One region of the Actinoplanes derwentensis genome, then DNA from elsewhere that is predicted to be linked to it. Evidence: riboswitches for the same ligand, from Rfam matches in the RefSeq annotation. Region 1 holds a riboswitch; the other holds the start of a gene.
What was found. Region 1 has a riboswitch for cobalamin ahead of BLU81_RS00770 (VWA domain-containing protein). Riboswitches for the same ligand answer to the same signal wherever they lie in the genome.

Region 1 (7,802 bases):
CAGACCGCACGATCGGCTGAACTTTCAGCAAATGTACTGAACGAAACCGGGACGCTGTATAACAGCCAGCGCCACGGTCACCCCCGCCCGGCTGCGCTTCGGCATGATCAGCTCGGCGCCCGGACCGGCGGCCAGCAGGGCCGCCGCCTCCGCCACGCTCGGCGTGCCGACCGCCACGGCCGCCGCCCGTCCCGGGTTCGGCACCGGGCAGGCGGCCAGCTCGTGCGCGGTGAACGCGGCGATCCGCCAGTCGTGCTCGCGTGCCAGCGCCAGCACCCGGTCCTCGGCGGCCCGCCGGTCCAGCGTGGCCAGCACACCCACGTCATCCGGGAGCAGGCCCGCCGCGGCCAGCGCCAGCCGCACCGGGCCGGCCAGATCGGCACCGCTGCGGGCCCCGAGACCCAGAACGATCACCGCGCGGCAGCGGCGACCAGCGACCGGGCCAGCTGAGGTGCGCCCGCCCAGTGCAGATGCAGGTACGACGCGTGCAGCCGGGCCGACGCGAACCCCTCCGGATCGGCACCCCGCCACGCCCAGGCCGCCCCGCCCGCCGGCGACAGCAGCAGACCCGACCGCGGATGCACCACCGTCCGGTGGAACTCGTGACCGGTCACCCGGGTGCCCGCCGGGCCCAGTGGACTGTCCGACAGCGCCACCGCGTCCCGGTAACCGAGCGTCAGCGTCGGCGACATCACCGCCTCCGCCTCCAGGACCCCGCACATCGGCGCGCCGTCCAGGGACTCGCACAGCCACAGCAGGCCCGCGCATTCGGCCGCGATCACGCCGCCGAACTCCTTGACCGCCGTCCGCAGCGGCTCGTTGGCGGAGAGGGCACTCGCGTACACCTCCGGGAAACCGCCGCCGACCACGATCGCGCGGGTGCCGTCCGGCAGCTTCTCGTCGTGCAACGGGTCGAACGGCACCACCGTCGCACCGGCCCCGGCCAGCAGTTCGGTGGTCTCGGCGTACGAGAAGGTGAAAGCCGGACCACCGGCGACCGCGACAACCGGACCGTTCTTGATCGGCTCCGCAGTGACCGGGTCCCACGCCGGCAACGGCAACGGAGCCGCCGACCGGGCCACCGCCGCCACCGCGTCCAGATCCACCGACGCGGCGATCAGATCAGCCATCGCCTCCACCGACGCCAGCGCCTCGGCCCGTCGCTCGGCCGCCGGAACCAGCCCCAGATGCCGGGACGGGGCGGCGACCGCGTCCGCCCGCCGCAGCGCACCCAGCACCGGCGTGCCGACTTCTTCACAGGCGTCCCGCAGGATCTGCTCGTGCCGGTCCGAACCGACCCGGTTCAGGATCACACCCGCCAGCCGCACCGACCCGAAACTCCGGAACCCGTGCACCAGGGCGGCGATCGACCGCCCTTGCGCAGCCGCGTCCACCACCATGATCACCGGCGCGCCGAGCAACTCCGCGACCTGCGCCGTCGACCCTTGATCACCGGCGCCGGTCCGCCCGTCGTAGAGCCCCATCACCCCTTCGACGATCGCCAGATCGGCACCTTGCGAACCGTGCGCGAACAACGGCCCGACCAGCGACTCACCGACCATCACCGGATCCAGGTTGCGCCCCGGCCGGCCCGCGGCCAGCGCGTGATATCCCGGATCGATGTAGTCCGGCCCCACTTTGAACGGCGCCACCCGCAGCCCGCGCCGGGCGAACGCCGCCAGCAGCCCCGTCGCCACCGTGGTCTTGCCGTGCCCGCTGGCCGGGGCCGTGATGACGATCCGATTCACCATTCGATTCCCTGCTGCCCTTTACGGCCCGCGTCCATCGGATGCTTCACCTTCGTCATCTCGGTGACCAGATCCGCCGCCGCGATCAGATCCGCGTGCGCGTCCCGCCCGGTGATCACCACATGCTGGATGCCCGGCCGGTCCCGCAGCGTCTCCACCACGTCGGCGACGTCCACCCAGCCCCATTTCATCGGATAGGTGAACTCGTCCAGCACGTAGAACTTGTGCGTCTCAGCGGCCAGATCCCGCTTGATCTGCGCCCACCCCTCAGCGGCTTCCGCGGCGTGATCCCGCTCCGAACCGGCCCGCTGAATCCAGGACCAGCCCTCCCCCATCTTGTGCCAGGTCACCGGAGTGGGCCCGTGCTCACCGAGTGCCTTGAGCGCGGTCTCCTCCCCCACCTTCCACTTCTCCGACTTGACGAACTGGAACACCCCCACCGGCCAACCAGCACTCCAGGCCCGCAACGCCATTCCGAACGCGGCCGTCGACTTCCCCTTGCCCGGCCCGGTATGCACCGCGAACACCGCCTGCCGCCGCCGCTGCCGCGTCGTCAGCCCGTCATCCGGCACACTGGTGACTTTCCCTTGCGGCACGTTTCCTCCCCATTCTCACCGCGGGCTTCCCGCTCACGGTCACTGCTTTCCAACCCGTTTCCGGTACGCCGTTCCGGTCCCGCCGAAGCCGGCATGCCCCGCCGGGTCCGGCAACCGGGCTCGGCGCGGCTCCCGCCACGCACTCCCCGGCGCCACTCACCGGCATGCCGGTCCCGCCCACACCCAGCCCCACCCCGGGCGGCCCCGGTCGGGCCTCGTCGGCACAGGTCAGCCCCGGCCCGATCGAGATACCGGCCGACAGCGCACCGGCGCCCGAAGACCGGCTCCACGTCGTCGCCCGTGGCCGACGGTCACCGGTCGCTTCGTCGAACCCGGCCACTTCGTCGAGTCCGGTCGCTTCGTCGAACCCGGCCACTTCAGGTTCGGCATCGGTTTGCGGGTGGCGAACCGGGTCAGGCGGCCCGGCGGTAGGCGCGGTCGACCGGAACCGGAGCCTCGGCACCGGACGGTCCGGACCGGCGGCTCAGGACAGTCGCCGCCTGGAGCCGGTCGAGGGGCATGATCTCGGCGTTCAAGGCGGCGGCCAGCTTGCGGGCCAGGCCCAGGCGAATCGGGCCGGACTCGCAGTCGACGACCACGCTCGACACTCCGGACAGGGCCGGGACCAGGCGCATCGGGTCGGGTCCGCTGGTGGCACGGCCGTCGGTGACCAGCACCAGCAGCGGGCGGCGGCGCGGGTCGCGGCGGCGTTCGGTGGCGATCGTCGCGGCGGCGGCTTTCAGACCGGCGGCGAGCGGGGTCCGGCCACCGGTACGCAGAGCGGCCAGCCGCTGCACCCCGACCTCATGGCTGGAGGTGGGCGGCAGCACGACGTCGGCGTCACTCCCCCGGAACGTGATCATCCCGATCCGGTCCCGCCGCTGATAGGCGTCCCGCAACAGCGACAGCACCGCGGTCTTGACAAGTGTCATGCGTTTCCGCGCGGCCATCGACCCGGAGGCGTCCACCACGAAGAGCACGAGGTTCGCCTCCCGCCCCACATGAACCGACTCCCGAAGGTCCCGAGGCAGCACCCGGATCCCCCGCCCAGCGCCCCCACCGACCGGACGAGCCGAGAGGCCACCGGCGGGCCGGACGACCGACGGGTGCACGGGATCCGACGACGAGATGATGCCCGGAGCAAGACCACCCGGAGCGGAACGACCACTGGCGAGGAGGCCGCCTGAACCCGACGACCAGCCGTCGGGCGCGGCCCGGTCGAGGGCGGTCCGGTCCAACACGGCCCGGTCCGTGGTCCGGTCCGAGGCCGTCCGGTCCAAGGCCGTCCGGTCCAGCGCGGCGCGGAGGGTGGCGAACAGGTGTGGGGCGCCGGAGAGTTTGCCCTGCGGGAGGCGGCTGCCGACGACCCGGCCGCGGCGGGCGAAAGCCGGGGAGCGGCGGCCGGCGTGGCCGCCCTCGCCGCGGGCCGCGATGCGGAACGTGCGGGTGCGGTAGGCGGTGCCCGCAGCGACCGCGACACCAGCGGCCGGGATGGTCGGCGAGGGCGTGGTGGACTGATCGTCGCTGTCGGACGGGGAAGGGGAACTCGGCGGTGCGGGGCTGGGGTCCGTACCAGCAAGGGGGTGGTCTGTGCCGGGGTTGTCCGTGCCGGACGGGCCACCGGTGTCACGCGGACCGCCACCACCGCCGGGACCGTCCGGGTCGTCGTCACCGGGGCCGTCGCCGGAACCGTCGGGGTCGGCGTCCGGATCCGGGCCGTCGGGGTCGTCGGCGCGGCGATCCTGCTCGGCCTGGCGTTCGGCTTCGGCCTGGCGGTCTTCTTCGGCCTGGCGTTCGGCTTCGGCCAGGGCCTCGTCGAGTTTCTCCTCGTCGGTGCCGGGCGGGTCGAGCGGGTCGGTGCGGCGGCGGTGCGGCAGGGCCAGCCGGGCGGCGTCGCGGACGTCGTCGGCGGTCACCCGGTCGCGGCCGTGCCAGGCGGCCAGGGCCACTGCGCAGCGGGCCACCACGATGTCGGCGCGCATGCCGTCCACGCCGTAGGCGAGGCAGACGCGGGCGATCCGGTCCAGTTCGGCGTCAGGCAGCACCACCGACGGGAGCTGGGCGCGGGCGGCGGCGATGCGAGCCTCGTAGACCTGCTCGTCGGCGACGTAGCGGGCCGCGAAACCGGCCGGATCCGCCTCGTAGGCCAGGCGCCGCCGGACCACTTCGGCGCGCTGGCGGGCGTCGCGGGGCGCGGCGACCGTGACGACCAGGCCGAACCGGTCGACGAGTTGGGGGCGGGGTTCGCCCTCTTCCGGGTTCATGGTGCCGACCAGCAGGAACCGGGCGGCGTGTTTGACCGAGACGCCGTCGCGCTCGACGTGGGCGCGGCCCATCGCGGCGGCGTCCAGGAGCAGGTCGACCAGGTGGTCCGGGAGTAGGTTCACCTCGTCGACGTAGAGGACGCCGCGGTGGGCGGCGGCGAGTAGGCCGGGCTCGTACGCCTTGACCCCGTCGCTGAGGGCCCGCTGCAGGTCGAGAGTGCCGACGACCCGGTCCTCGGTGGCGCCGACGGGGAGTTCGACGAGGCTGGCCGGACGGGACAGTGCCGGGCCGCCGAGGGTGTGCGGGCCGTCCGGGCAGCCGGGGTCGGGCGCGTCCGGGTCGCAGGCGAACCGGCAGCCGTGCACCACCTCGACGTGCGGGAGGAGACCGGCGAGAGCCCGGACCACGGTGCTCTTGGCGGTACCTTTCTCACCTCGGACCAGGACACCGCCGACGGCCGGGGAGACCGAGGTGAGCAGCAGGGCCAGTCGGAGGTCGTCGAGGCCCACCACGGCCGAGAACGGGTACGGATTCGTCACCAGGGTCCCTTCCGGCGGGTGTCCACGCCCGCTGTCGGTTGTCGCGAGCGGCCGGAGTTCCTGGCTCCCGGGGCGATTTCCCCGGTCACAGTGGCGGGACCGTCCCGGATTCGCACCGGGTTCCTCCGCTACCGCTCGCCGGTCACTCTTCCGGACCGGCGAGTAACCCGTCAACGCGGGGTAGGTCACGGCCGGCGACATCACGGCAGCCCCTTCAGTGTGGTGACCTGGGGTGCGATTCGCACCCCAGGTCACCACGCCGGGAAGCGGGCGGGTGAGCGTGGTGACTTCGGGTTCGGTCCGGACCCGGCGTGGTCACGATCCGGCGGGGACGGCCTTCTCGGTGGCGGGCAGGGGTTCGGGGGCGATCCGGTCGAGTTCGGTGACCACGTCGAGGACTGCGAGCGCGGACTTCTCCACCAGTGGGCGCAGCCGCCGGTAGAGGGCGGCGTCGGCCGGGTCAGGCCGGGTGGGTGTGCCGGTGGGGACGAGGGCGGCGGCCTGGTCGAGGTCGGGGAGTTCGCCGAGGGCGTGCCGGGCCAGCAGGCAGGCGCCGAGCGCGGTGCCCTCGGGCACGTCGGCGACGGTCACCGGCAGGTCCAGAGCCGACGCGAGCACGGTGATCCACAGCCGGGAGGCGGCGGCTCCGCCGGTGGCCCGGATCTCGGTGAGCGGGTTACCTTCGGCGTCGAAGGAGTCCCGGACCAGGGCGAGTTGCTGGCAGACGCCTTCGACGGCGGCGCGGACCAGGTGCGGCCGGCCGTGTTCGCGGCGCAGCCCGAGGTAGGCGCCCCGCATGCCGGGCCGCCACCAGGGCGCCCGTTCGCCGAGCAGGTAGGGCAGGCAGAGCAGGCCCTCGCTGCCGGCCACGATCCCGGCCGCCTCGTCGAGCAGCCGGGCGTCGCGGTCGTCGTCGTCCTCACCACCGGAACCACGAGACGAACCGGCAGTGCCGGGGTCCAGGGCCTGACCGGCCCAGCGGACCACCGAACCGGCGTTGTTGACGGCCCCGCCGATGACCCAGCGGTCCTCGGTGAGGGCGTAGCAGAACAGCCGCCCGGCGTTGTCGCTGGTGGGAGCGCCGACGACGGTGCGCAGGGCACCACTGGTGCCGAGGGAGACCGCACCGACGCCGGGCGAGACCGCGCCGACGCCGAGGTTGGCGAGCGGCCCGTCGGCGGCGCCGATGATCAGTGGAGTCTCCGGGGGCAGACCCGCCGCGGCGGCCACCTGAGGGCTGAGCGTCAGGGCTTGGGTGGTGGGTACGACCTCGGCGAGCTGCTCCGGTCGTACGCCCGCAATGGTCAAGGCGTCTTGGTCCCACCGCCGTGAGTGGATGTCGTAGAGGCCGGTGCCCGAGGCGACCGACAGGTCGACGAGGAAGGGACCGCCGGTCAGCGCCGCGACGACCAGCTCCTTGACCCCGCCCCAGCGGGGCGTGTCCCGCAGCGCCGCCGGGTCCTCCTGCGCCCACCAGGCGAGTTTGGTCAGCGGCGACATCGGGTGGACCGGGGTGCCGGTGCGGGCCTGGAGCTGCCGGGCGTCCCCGTCCGCGACGATGCGCTCGCACTCGCCCGCGGAGCGGTTGTCGGCCCAGGTGACGACCGGGCCGAGGGGCTGCCCGGCGGCGTCCATCGGGAGCAGGGCGTGCAGGAACGAGCTGAGGCTGACCGCGATCACCCGGTCGCCGTTCTCCCGGCAGGTGGCGGTCACGTCGGCGAGGACCTTGCGGGCCGCGTCGGTGATCCGCACCGGGTCGAGTTCGGCGCGGCCCGGCCCGGGAACCGCAAGCGGGTAGTGAACGCTGGTCAGGGCCCGGATCTCACCGGCCGGTCCGGCCGCGATCCCCTTGGTCGAGGTCGTCCCGGTGTCGATCCCGATCACCACGTCCATGTGCTCTCCCTACCGATTCCGCCCGTCAGACGCCAGACGCCCCACCGGACGATATCCGGCGGGGCGTCTGGCCAAACTGATCAGCGCTGGTCGGCCGGCACGAAGTCGCGCACCGGGGACCCGGTGTAGATCTGCCGCGGACGGCCGATCTTGTTGGCGGGGTCGGCGATCATCTCGCGGTACTGGGCGATCCAGCCGGGGAGCCGGCCGATCGCGAACAGGACCGTGAACATGTCGGTCGGGAAACCCATGGCCTTGTAGATCAGGCCGGTGTAGAAGTCGACGTTCGGGTACAGCTTGCGGGAGATGAAGTACTCGTCGGAGAGGGCGATCTCCTCCAGCTTGAACGCGATCTCCAGCAGCGGGTCCGGCTTGTCCAGGGTGGAGAGCATCTCCTGGGCGGCCTTCTTCACGATGGCGGCGCGCGGGTCGTAGTTCTTGTAGACCCGATGGCCGAAGCCCATCAGCTTGACGCCTTTTTCCTTGTTCTTCACTCGCGTGACGAACGAGTTGACGTCTCCGCCGTCCTTGCGGATCTGCTCGAGCATCTCGAGAACGGCCGCGTTGGCGCCACCGTGCAGCGGGCCGGAGAGTGCCCCGATACCGGCCGAGATGGAGGCGAACAGGTTGGCCTGCGAGGAGCCGACCAGCCGCACCGACGACGTGGAGCAGTTCTGCTCGTGGTCGGCGTGCAGGATGAACAGCATGTCCAGGATCTTGGCGACCTTGGGGTCGACGTCGTACTGGACGGTCGGCAGCCC
Region 2 (7,802 bases), 1.8 Mb from region 1:
GGGGGCGTGCACCCGATCGCCGAACAACAGCAGCTCCCGGGCCTTTGCCAGGCCGACCAGGTGCGGCAGCAGCCGGGACACCCCACCGGTGACACTGAACCCGACACCCACCTCCGGGAACCCGAACGCCGCCGGCTCATCGGCCACCACCAGATCGCAGGCGAGCGCGAACTCGCAGCCCGCGCCCAGCGCGTAACCGTGCACGGCCGCGATCACCACACCCGGATGGTTACGGATCCGCCGGGTCACCTCCTGGATGCGTTCGAGCCGGGCCCGGGTCTGCGGCAGCGTCTCCTTTTCCAGAGGCTCCTTCAGGTCGGCGCCGGAGCAGAACGCGCGGCCCCGGCCCGCCAGCACGACGACCGGGGCGTCATCGGCCCGGGCCTGATCCAAAGCGGCCAGCAGGTCCTCCACCAGCGCGGGAACGACGGCGTTGAGCCGCTCCGGCCGGTTCAGATGAATGCGGGCGACACCGTTGACGAACTCGTAATCCACGACCACCGCCCCACCATAACCGCTCCCGATCGATCGGTCGATCGGGAACCGCTAAGATGCTGCCTGTGACTGAACCGGCCGGCCGCCGGGTGCGCACCGCGGCCCTCGAACTCTTCGCCGAGCGCGGCTTCCACGGCACCGGCATCCGCGACCTGGCCCAGCGCGCCGGCGTGTCGACGGCGACGCTCTACCACTACATGGGCACCAAGGAAGACCTCCTGGCCGAGATCATGCGGGACAGCATGCGGTTGTTGCTGCGAGCGGCTTCCCCGACCGGCACCGGCGGTACGCCCACCGAACGCATCGCCCGCCTCACCCGGATCCACGTGCTCGCGCACGCGGCCCGCCCCTTGCACACCCGGGTAGCCGACGACGAGTTACGGGCCTTGTCCCCGGGTTCCCGGGCCGAGATCACCGCCCTGCGTGACGAGTACGAACGCTTCTGGCAGTCCGCCATCGACGACGGCGTGTCCACCGGCGAGTTCCGGGTCCAGGCCCCCGGCGTCGCACGCCTGGCCCTGCTGGAGATGTGCAGCGGCGTGGCCCGGTGGTATCGCCCCGACGGCCCGCTGACCGCGGGGGAACTGGCCGCCCGCTACGTCGAGATGGCGCTCGGCCTGCTCACCGTCGACGGCATCCGGCTGGAGCCGGACCCCGGCGCGGTCGGCGACATGGACCGCCTGGTCGCCGAACTCTGGCCGCCGTCGTGAGATCACCCGGCTGACGGGCACCCACAGCCTGTATCCGGGCGGTAGGAGCCAGTCGCGTTCCGCGCGGTCATGAGAACCGTCGCCGTCCAGGTCCAGGTCCAGGTCCAGAACAGTTTCGGCTAGGGGGTGCGCATGCGTCCCGTGGTCACCTCGGGCCCCTGGTCAGCCGGGGGGCAGGACTTCGGCCCGCAGGATGCGGTCGTCGCCCGGCCGGGCGACGGGTCCGCCCCAGGTGGCCCGGTCGGTGTTGGACGTGACGAGCCAGAGGGCGCCGGCGGGTGCCACCTCGACGGTGCGGATGCGCCCGTAGTCACCCTCGAAGTGGGCGATCGCCGCACCGGTGGCCTCGCTGCCGTCGACGGGAAGCTGCCACAGCCGCTGGCCTCCCAGCGCACCGATCCACAGAGAACCCTCGGCGTAGGCGGCTCCGGAGGGTGAGGCGTCGTCAGGGTGGACGTTGCGGTGCCCGGAGGAGTACACGGGTGAACCGGAATCGGGGTTGTCGCCAGGGATCGAGCCGTCCGGCCGGATCCGCAGGATCTTGCCGTTGAGGCTGGCGTCATCGGCGGCGTTCTCCGGTTCGAAGGCGTCGCCGGTGCCGCCCCACAGATTACCGTCGGGCCCGATCGCCAGGCGGCCGCCGTGGTGGCGGTCGGCGGTCTCGATGCCGTCGAGCAGGACGCGCTCGCGGGTGAGTGACCGGTAGTCTGCGGAGATGCGCAGGGCGACGATCCGGTTCTGCTCCGCGCCGGAGACGGACGCGTAGACGGTACGGTCCGTGGCGAAGTCCGGCGAGGCGACGATGCCGAGCAACCCATCTTCGGAGCTCACTCGCACGTCCGGCACGATGCCGACCGGGGTGGCGGCGCCGCCCGTTCCGGGTATGCGCTTGATGAGTCCGGTGATCCGTTCGGACACCAGTGCGGAGCCGTCGGGCAGGAACGTCAGGCCCCACGGCGCCGACAGGCCGGTGGTGAGTTCGGTGGGTCCGGCGAGCGTCGCTATCGGGGCGCCGCTGCGGACCGGTCCGGTCCAGCCGCCGGCGCCGGACTCCGAGGTGCACCCGGTCAGGGCGAGGCCGGCGGTCAATCCGGTCGCTATCAGGCGGCCGAGGACCATGAAGCCTCCACGGGGGTCATGACGGTAGCCGGAGGGTTTCGCCGAAGCCGAGACGGTGAACGAAAGCCTCCCGGGTGAGGTCCGCGAAGGCCATCACGTGGTCGACGCCGGCCTCGGTGAAGTCGACGACCGTCCGGAAGGGCTTCTGCCCGCGGGGCAGTGCTAGCACGCGGGCGATCTCGTCGGCGACACCCTGCGGGTCCGGGTCGACGTCCTGCCGTACCAGTGCGGCGGTGGCCTGCTCGTTGCGCGCGACCAGCGGATCGAGGGCGGAGTAGGCGGCGGTGACGGCGGTGTCGGAGGCACGACTGGCGTTCGGGAAGTGCGAGGTGCCCCGGGTGATGGCTCCCGGCATGACGATGCTGGTCTCGATGCCGAACTGCGACGCCTCGTAGGACGTCACCACGGCGAGTGCGTCGAACGCGGCCTTCGACGCGACGTACGGGCCGAGGAACGGTGGGGTCGTCACGATGATCGTGCTGCCGACGTACAGAAGCGTGCCGGAGCGTTGCTCCCGCAGGTACGGCAGGGCGGCACGATTGACCCGGTGGGCACCGACCGCGTTGACGTCGATCAGGTGCGTGAGGTCGTCGTCGGTGAAGGCTTCGACGTAACCCACGTACAGATGACCGGCGTTGTTGATCACGACGTCGAGGCGGCCGGACTGCTAGACCACCGAGCGGACGGCCTTGTTCGCGGACTCCTGAGAGGTGACGTCGAGCTCCAGGGCGTGCAGGTTCTCGACGGCGGCGAACTCGGCCGAGGCGGCGGTGCCGTCAGCGCTGGCGAGGGAGCGCACGCTCGCATGGACGGTGTGTCCCAGCCGGGCGAGTGTGAGTGCGGTCAGCCGGCCGATGCCGGTGCTGGAGCCGGTGATGAGGACCACGGCCATCAGGCGGCACCGCCGTTGGTGTAGAGGACCTGGCCGTTGACCCAGCGGCCCGGTCCGGCGAGGAACGCGGCCACCTCGGCGATGTCCTCGGGGGTGCCGAGGCGTTCCATCGGGTTGAGCGAGGCGATGTGGTTGATGACCTGCTCGCTCTTGCCTTCGAAGAACAGCGGCGTGGCCGTCGGGCCGGGTGCGACGGTGTTGACCATGATGTCGCGGCCGCGCAGCTCGCGGGCGAGGACGAGGGTCATGGCCTCGACGGCGCCCTTGGAGGCGGCGTAGGCGCCGTAGGTGGGCATCTGCAGCCGGGTGATGGACGTCGAGAAGGTGATGATCGCTCCACCCGCGCGCACCTGCCGGGCGGCGAGCTGGCTGACCACGAAGGTGCCGCGCACGTTGGTGCGCTGGATGCGGTCGAAGGTGTCGAGGTCGGTCTGCGCGATCGGCGCGAGCGGCATGATGCCCGCCGTGTGCGCGACGACGTCGACGCCGCCGAAGGTGTCCGTGGCGTGCTGGAACAACGCCGCCATCTCCGCGGGGTCGGCGACGTCGCCGCCGAACGCGGTGGCCTGGCCGCCTGCGGCGACGATCTGCTTCACCGCGTCCTCGGCCTTGGCCTCGTTGCCGCTGTAGTGCACCACCACGGCGATGCCGTCGGCGGCCAGGCGCTCGGCGACGGCGCGACCGATGCCGCCGGATCCTCCGGTCACGATGGCGACGCGGGTGGGAGTGAGGTTGCCGGACATGTGCCCTCCAGGTATGTGGACTAGGTGTCCATATAACCGTAGCGAGATAAAGACTAGTTGTCCACTAATCTGAGGGCGGAGTTGTCGAGACGAGAGGAACGACCATGGCTGAGCAGTCGTCGCCCCCGGTGGCACCGCAGCGACGAGGACGTGGCCGCCGGCCGGCCGCCGAGGTCCGGGCAGGCGTGTTGCGTGCCGCCACCGAGCTGCTGCTGAGCGAGGGGATCAAGGCGGTCACGTTCGACCGGGTCGCCACCGCGGCCGGCTCCAGCAAGATGACCCTGTACAAGTGGTGGCCGTCCGCCGGGGCACTGGCAGCGGAGGCCTACTTCACCCACAGTGAACCCATTCTGGAGTTCCCCGACACCGGCGACATCCGCGCCGACATCACCGCACAGCTCTGCACCTTCGTCAGGCTCCTCAACACCGACGGCACCGGCGCGATCCTCGCGGGACTGATCGGGGTGGCGCAGACCGACCCCGAGCTGTCCGCGGCGTTCTCACTGCACTACTCGGCCACCCGCCGCGCGCTCGCCATGGCGGCCTTCGAACGGGCCCGCGAGCGTGGTCAGCTGCGCGACGACCTCGACCTCGGCATTCTCGTCGACCAGCTCTGGGGAGCGTGCTACCACCGCCTGCTCATCCCCGACGCCCCCCTGACCGAGGAATTCGCCATCGCCCTGGTCGACAACGCCCTCGACGGCGCGGGGAATAGGGCGGCCGGGACGAGACGATCGGTGTCGGGACGGATGGGGCGTACCCCGTAGGATGGGTGGGCAGTCGGTTCGCCCGGTTCGCCAGATCGGGTGTCGTAAGAGGGAACCCGGTGGGAAGCCGGGACTGCCCCGCAGCGGTGAGTGGGCGACGGTGCGTGCCCGCGAGTCCGAATACCTGCCACTGCCCGCGCCTGACCTGGTGTGGTGTTGTCGGTGACCTCGAGGGCGGGTCGGCGGTGGGAGAACAGCTGATGATGCACGCGCCGGTCGAGGAGCGGCTGAGTGCCGGGATACTCGCCCGGCGGCTCGGTGTCGCCCCGACCACCTTGCGGACCTGGCACCAGCGGTACGGACTCGGCCCGTCCGGGCACGAGTCCGGGCGGCATCGGCGCTACACCTCGCACGACGTCGCCGCGCTGACCGTGATGGCGCAGCTGACCACCCGAGGAGTGCCCGCGGCCGAGGCCGCCCGGCAGGCCCGCCGCGAGACCACATCATGGACTGCCGACCGTCCGTGCGGTGACCCTGGTACCGACGCGGAAGCCCGTGGGCTGGCCCGGGCCGCCCGCCGGATGGACGTGCTCACCCTGCGGGAGACCCTGGCGGCCTCGGTGGCCGGGCATGGTGTCGTGCACACCTGGCACACCATGGCCGGGCCCGCGTTCAGTCACATCGGGCACGCCCGCTACCCGGAGACGCGCAAGGCGATCGCGCGGCGGCTGCTCACCCGTACCCTCAGTGAGGTTTTTGCCGCGGTGCCCCGCCCACCTGCGGGTACGCCGGTCTCGGTGCTGCTGATGGCCGCCGACCACGGCCGGGACGTGGCCGCCCTCGACGCACTCGCCGCCGCGCTCGCCGAACGCGGAACCGCTTCGATACACCTCGGCGCCGGCCTGTGCGGGGAGGTGATCGGCGGCGCGGTGGCCCGGGCCCGGCCCGCGGTCGTGGTGCTCTGGTGCGACGGTCCCGGACCGATGCCGGCGGAAATCCTCGCACCCTGCATCGGTGACCCGGCGTGGCGGCCGGCCGTCGTCGAAGCCGGACGAGGCCGGGCGTGCCCACACCTCGCCGACGCGGTGGCGGCAGTCGCCGGGCTGGTCGCGGCGTGACCCTTCGAAAACAGGATGGCCGGAACGGTCGCGGCGTGACCGGGGCGGCTCTGGAAGCGGCGGCCCGGCTCGGCCCCTACTTCGCGTGGGAACCCTACGACGGTGAACCCGGCTGGCGGCCGGTGCGGGAACTGCTCGACCCTGACGTGATCGCCCAGCGGGTTCGGATCGGGCGGCGGACCCTGGCCGGGCTCGGCGGGCTGGACCACGCGGACATCGACGAGCGGGCCGCGGCGTCGATCATCTTCCTCGGGCTCGCGTCGCGGCTGCTGTCACCGCTGCTCGGGGCGGTGGCCACCGGCGGCGTCCTGCCGATCGCCGACGTGGAACGGCTGTGGTGGCGGCAGGTCGAGGCGGGACCGATTCCGATCGCCTGGCACGGACTCGACAGCGGGCCCGGCACAGCCGAACTCTTCTCGCGTACCGCGATCCGGGGTCTGGTCGAGCCGGTGCTCGACGTCTTCCGTGAGCGGTTCCGGCTGTCGCCGCAGGTGCTGTGGGGCAATGTCGCCTCGGCGCTGGGCGGTGCGGCGGGCATGATCGCCGACGCGATGCCGGGCGCCGCCGAAACCGCCGCGACCCTGGTCACCGGGTGTCTCGAACTGCCGCCACTGCGGGGAACCGCCACCCTGACCCGGCCCGATCCGGCGCGGGCCCGCTGGTACCTGGCCCGCAACAACTGCTGCCTCTACTACCGCATCCCCGGCGGCGGCACCTGCGGCGACTGCGTGCTGAACACCCGGCGGCCGGGTTAGGAGGGTTCGGGCGCCCGAACCCTCCACCCGCGCAGAGGGCTAGCGCAGTTCAGCGGCCGCCGCTACCAGGTGACGCAGGGACGCCTCGGTCTCCTCGTACCCGCGGGTCTTCAAGCCGCAGTCCGGGTTCACCCACAGGCGGCGCGCCGGAACCGCCTCGGCCGCGAGCCGCAACGACGCGACGACCTCCTGCTGGGACGGCACGCGCGGCGAGTGGATGTCCCACACGCCTGGGCCGACGCCGCGGCGGTAGCCGATGGTGGCCAGGTCGTCGAGCACCTCCATCTTGGAACGGGACGCCTCGATGCTCGTCACGTCCGCGTCGAGGGCGTCGATCGCGCCGATCACCTCGCCGAACTCGGAATAGCACAGGTGGGTGTGGATCTGGGTGGCGTCGGTGACACCGCTGGTGGCCAGGCGGAACGCGCCGACCGCCCAGTCCAGGTAGGCCTTCTGGTCGGCGCGGCGCAGCGGCAGGGTCTCCCGCAGGGCCGGTTCGTCGACCTGGATCACCGTGATCCCGGCGGCCTCCAAGTCCACCGTCTCGTCACGCAGAGCCAGCGCGACCTGGTCGGCGGTGTCCGGCAGCGGCTGGTCGGTGCGGACGAACGACCAGGCCAAAATGGTGACCGGGCCGGTGAGCATGCCCTTGACCGGCTTCGCCGTCAGCGACTGGGCGTACGTGGACCAGGCCACCGTCATCGGGGCCTTGCGGGACACGTCACCGTGGATGACCGGCGGGCGCACGCAGCGGGAACCGTACGACTGGACCCAGCCGTGGTCGGTGGCGGCGAAGCCGTCGAGTTGTTCGCCGAAGTACTGCACCATGTCGTTGCGTTCCGGTTCGCCGTGCACCAGCACGTCCAGGCCCAACTCCTCCTGCAGCCGGATCACCCGCTCGACCTCGGCTCGCATCAGCGCGGCGTAGGTGGAGTCGTCGATGGTTCCGGTCCGCAGGTCGGCGCGGGCCCGCCGCAGTGCCGCGGTCTGCGGGAACGAACCGATCGTGGTCGTCGGCAGTTCCGGCAGATTCAGGCGCGCCTGCTGCGCGTCGGCGCGGTCCGGGTAGGCGCCGCGCTCCCGGTCGGCGGGGGTCAGCGCGGCGAGGCGGGCGCGCACGTCACCGTTGTGCCAGGCTTCCGGAGCAGACTGCGGCGGTACGGGAACATGAGCCGTGCCATCGCGCAGCGCTTTGCCGAGCAGCACCACCTCGTCGACCTTCTGCCGGGCGAACGCCAGCCGTTCGAACAGCTCCGGGGCGAG

Region 2: it holds a riboswitch for cobalamin, as region 1 does, so the genes downstream of both, BLU81_RS08930 (MerR family transcriptional regulator) here and BLU81_RS00770 (VWA domain-containing protein) in region 1, are expected to answer to the same signal.

What each region holds. Positions count from the first base shown of each region.
Region 1 is NZ_LT629758.1:168,143-175,944, reverse strand. It holds gene BLU81_RS00785 (cobalamin biosynthesis protein) at 25-414, opposite strand; gene BLU81_RS00780 (cobyrinate a,c-diamide synthase) at 411-1,751, opposite strand; gene cobO (cob(I)yrinic acid a,c-diamide adenosyltransferase) at 1,745-2,344, opposite strand; gene BLU81_RS00770 (VWA domain-containing protein) at 2,758-5,148, opposite strand; cobalamin riboswitch at 5,181-5,334, opposite strand; gene BLU81_RS00765 (gluconokinase) at 5,464-7,041, opposite strand; gene BLU81_RS00760 (citrate synthase) at 7,122-7,802, opposite strand, start outside.
Region 2 is NZ_LT629758.1:1,940,668-1,948,469, forward strand. It holds gene BLU81_RS08900 (enoyl-CoA hydratase/isomerase family protein) at 1-501, opposite strand, end outside; gene BLU81_RS08905 (TetR/AcrR family transcriptional regulator) at 561-1,205, shown strand; gene BLU81_RS08910 (PQQ-dependent sugar dehydrogenase) at 1,368-2,324, opposite strand; partial or broken gene BLU81_RS08915 (SDR family NAD(P)-dependent oxidoreductase) at 2,341-3,216, opposite strand; gene BLU81_RS08920 (SDR family oxidoreductase) at 3,216-3,959, opposite strand; gene BLU81_RS08925 (TetR/AcrR family transcriptional regulator) at 4,064-4,726, shown strand; cobalamin riboswitch at 4,724-4,871, shown strand; gene BLU81_RS08930 (MerR family transcriptional regulator) at 4,927-5,784, shown strand; gene BLU81_RS08935 ((2Fe-2S)-binding protein) at 5,820-6,539, shown strand; gene metE (5-methyltetrahydropteroyltriglutamate--homocysteine S-methyltransferase) at 6,579-7,802, opposite strand, start outside.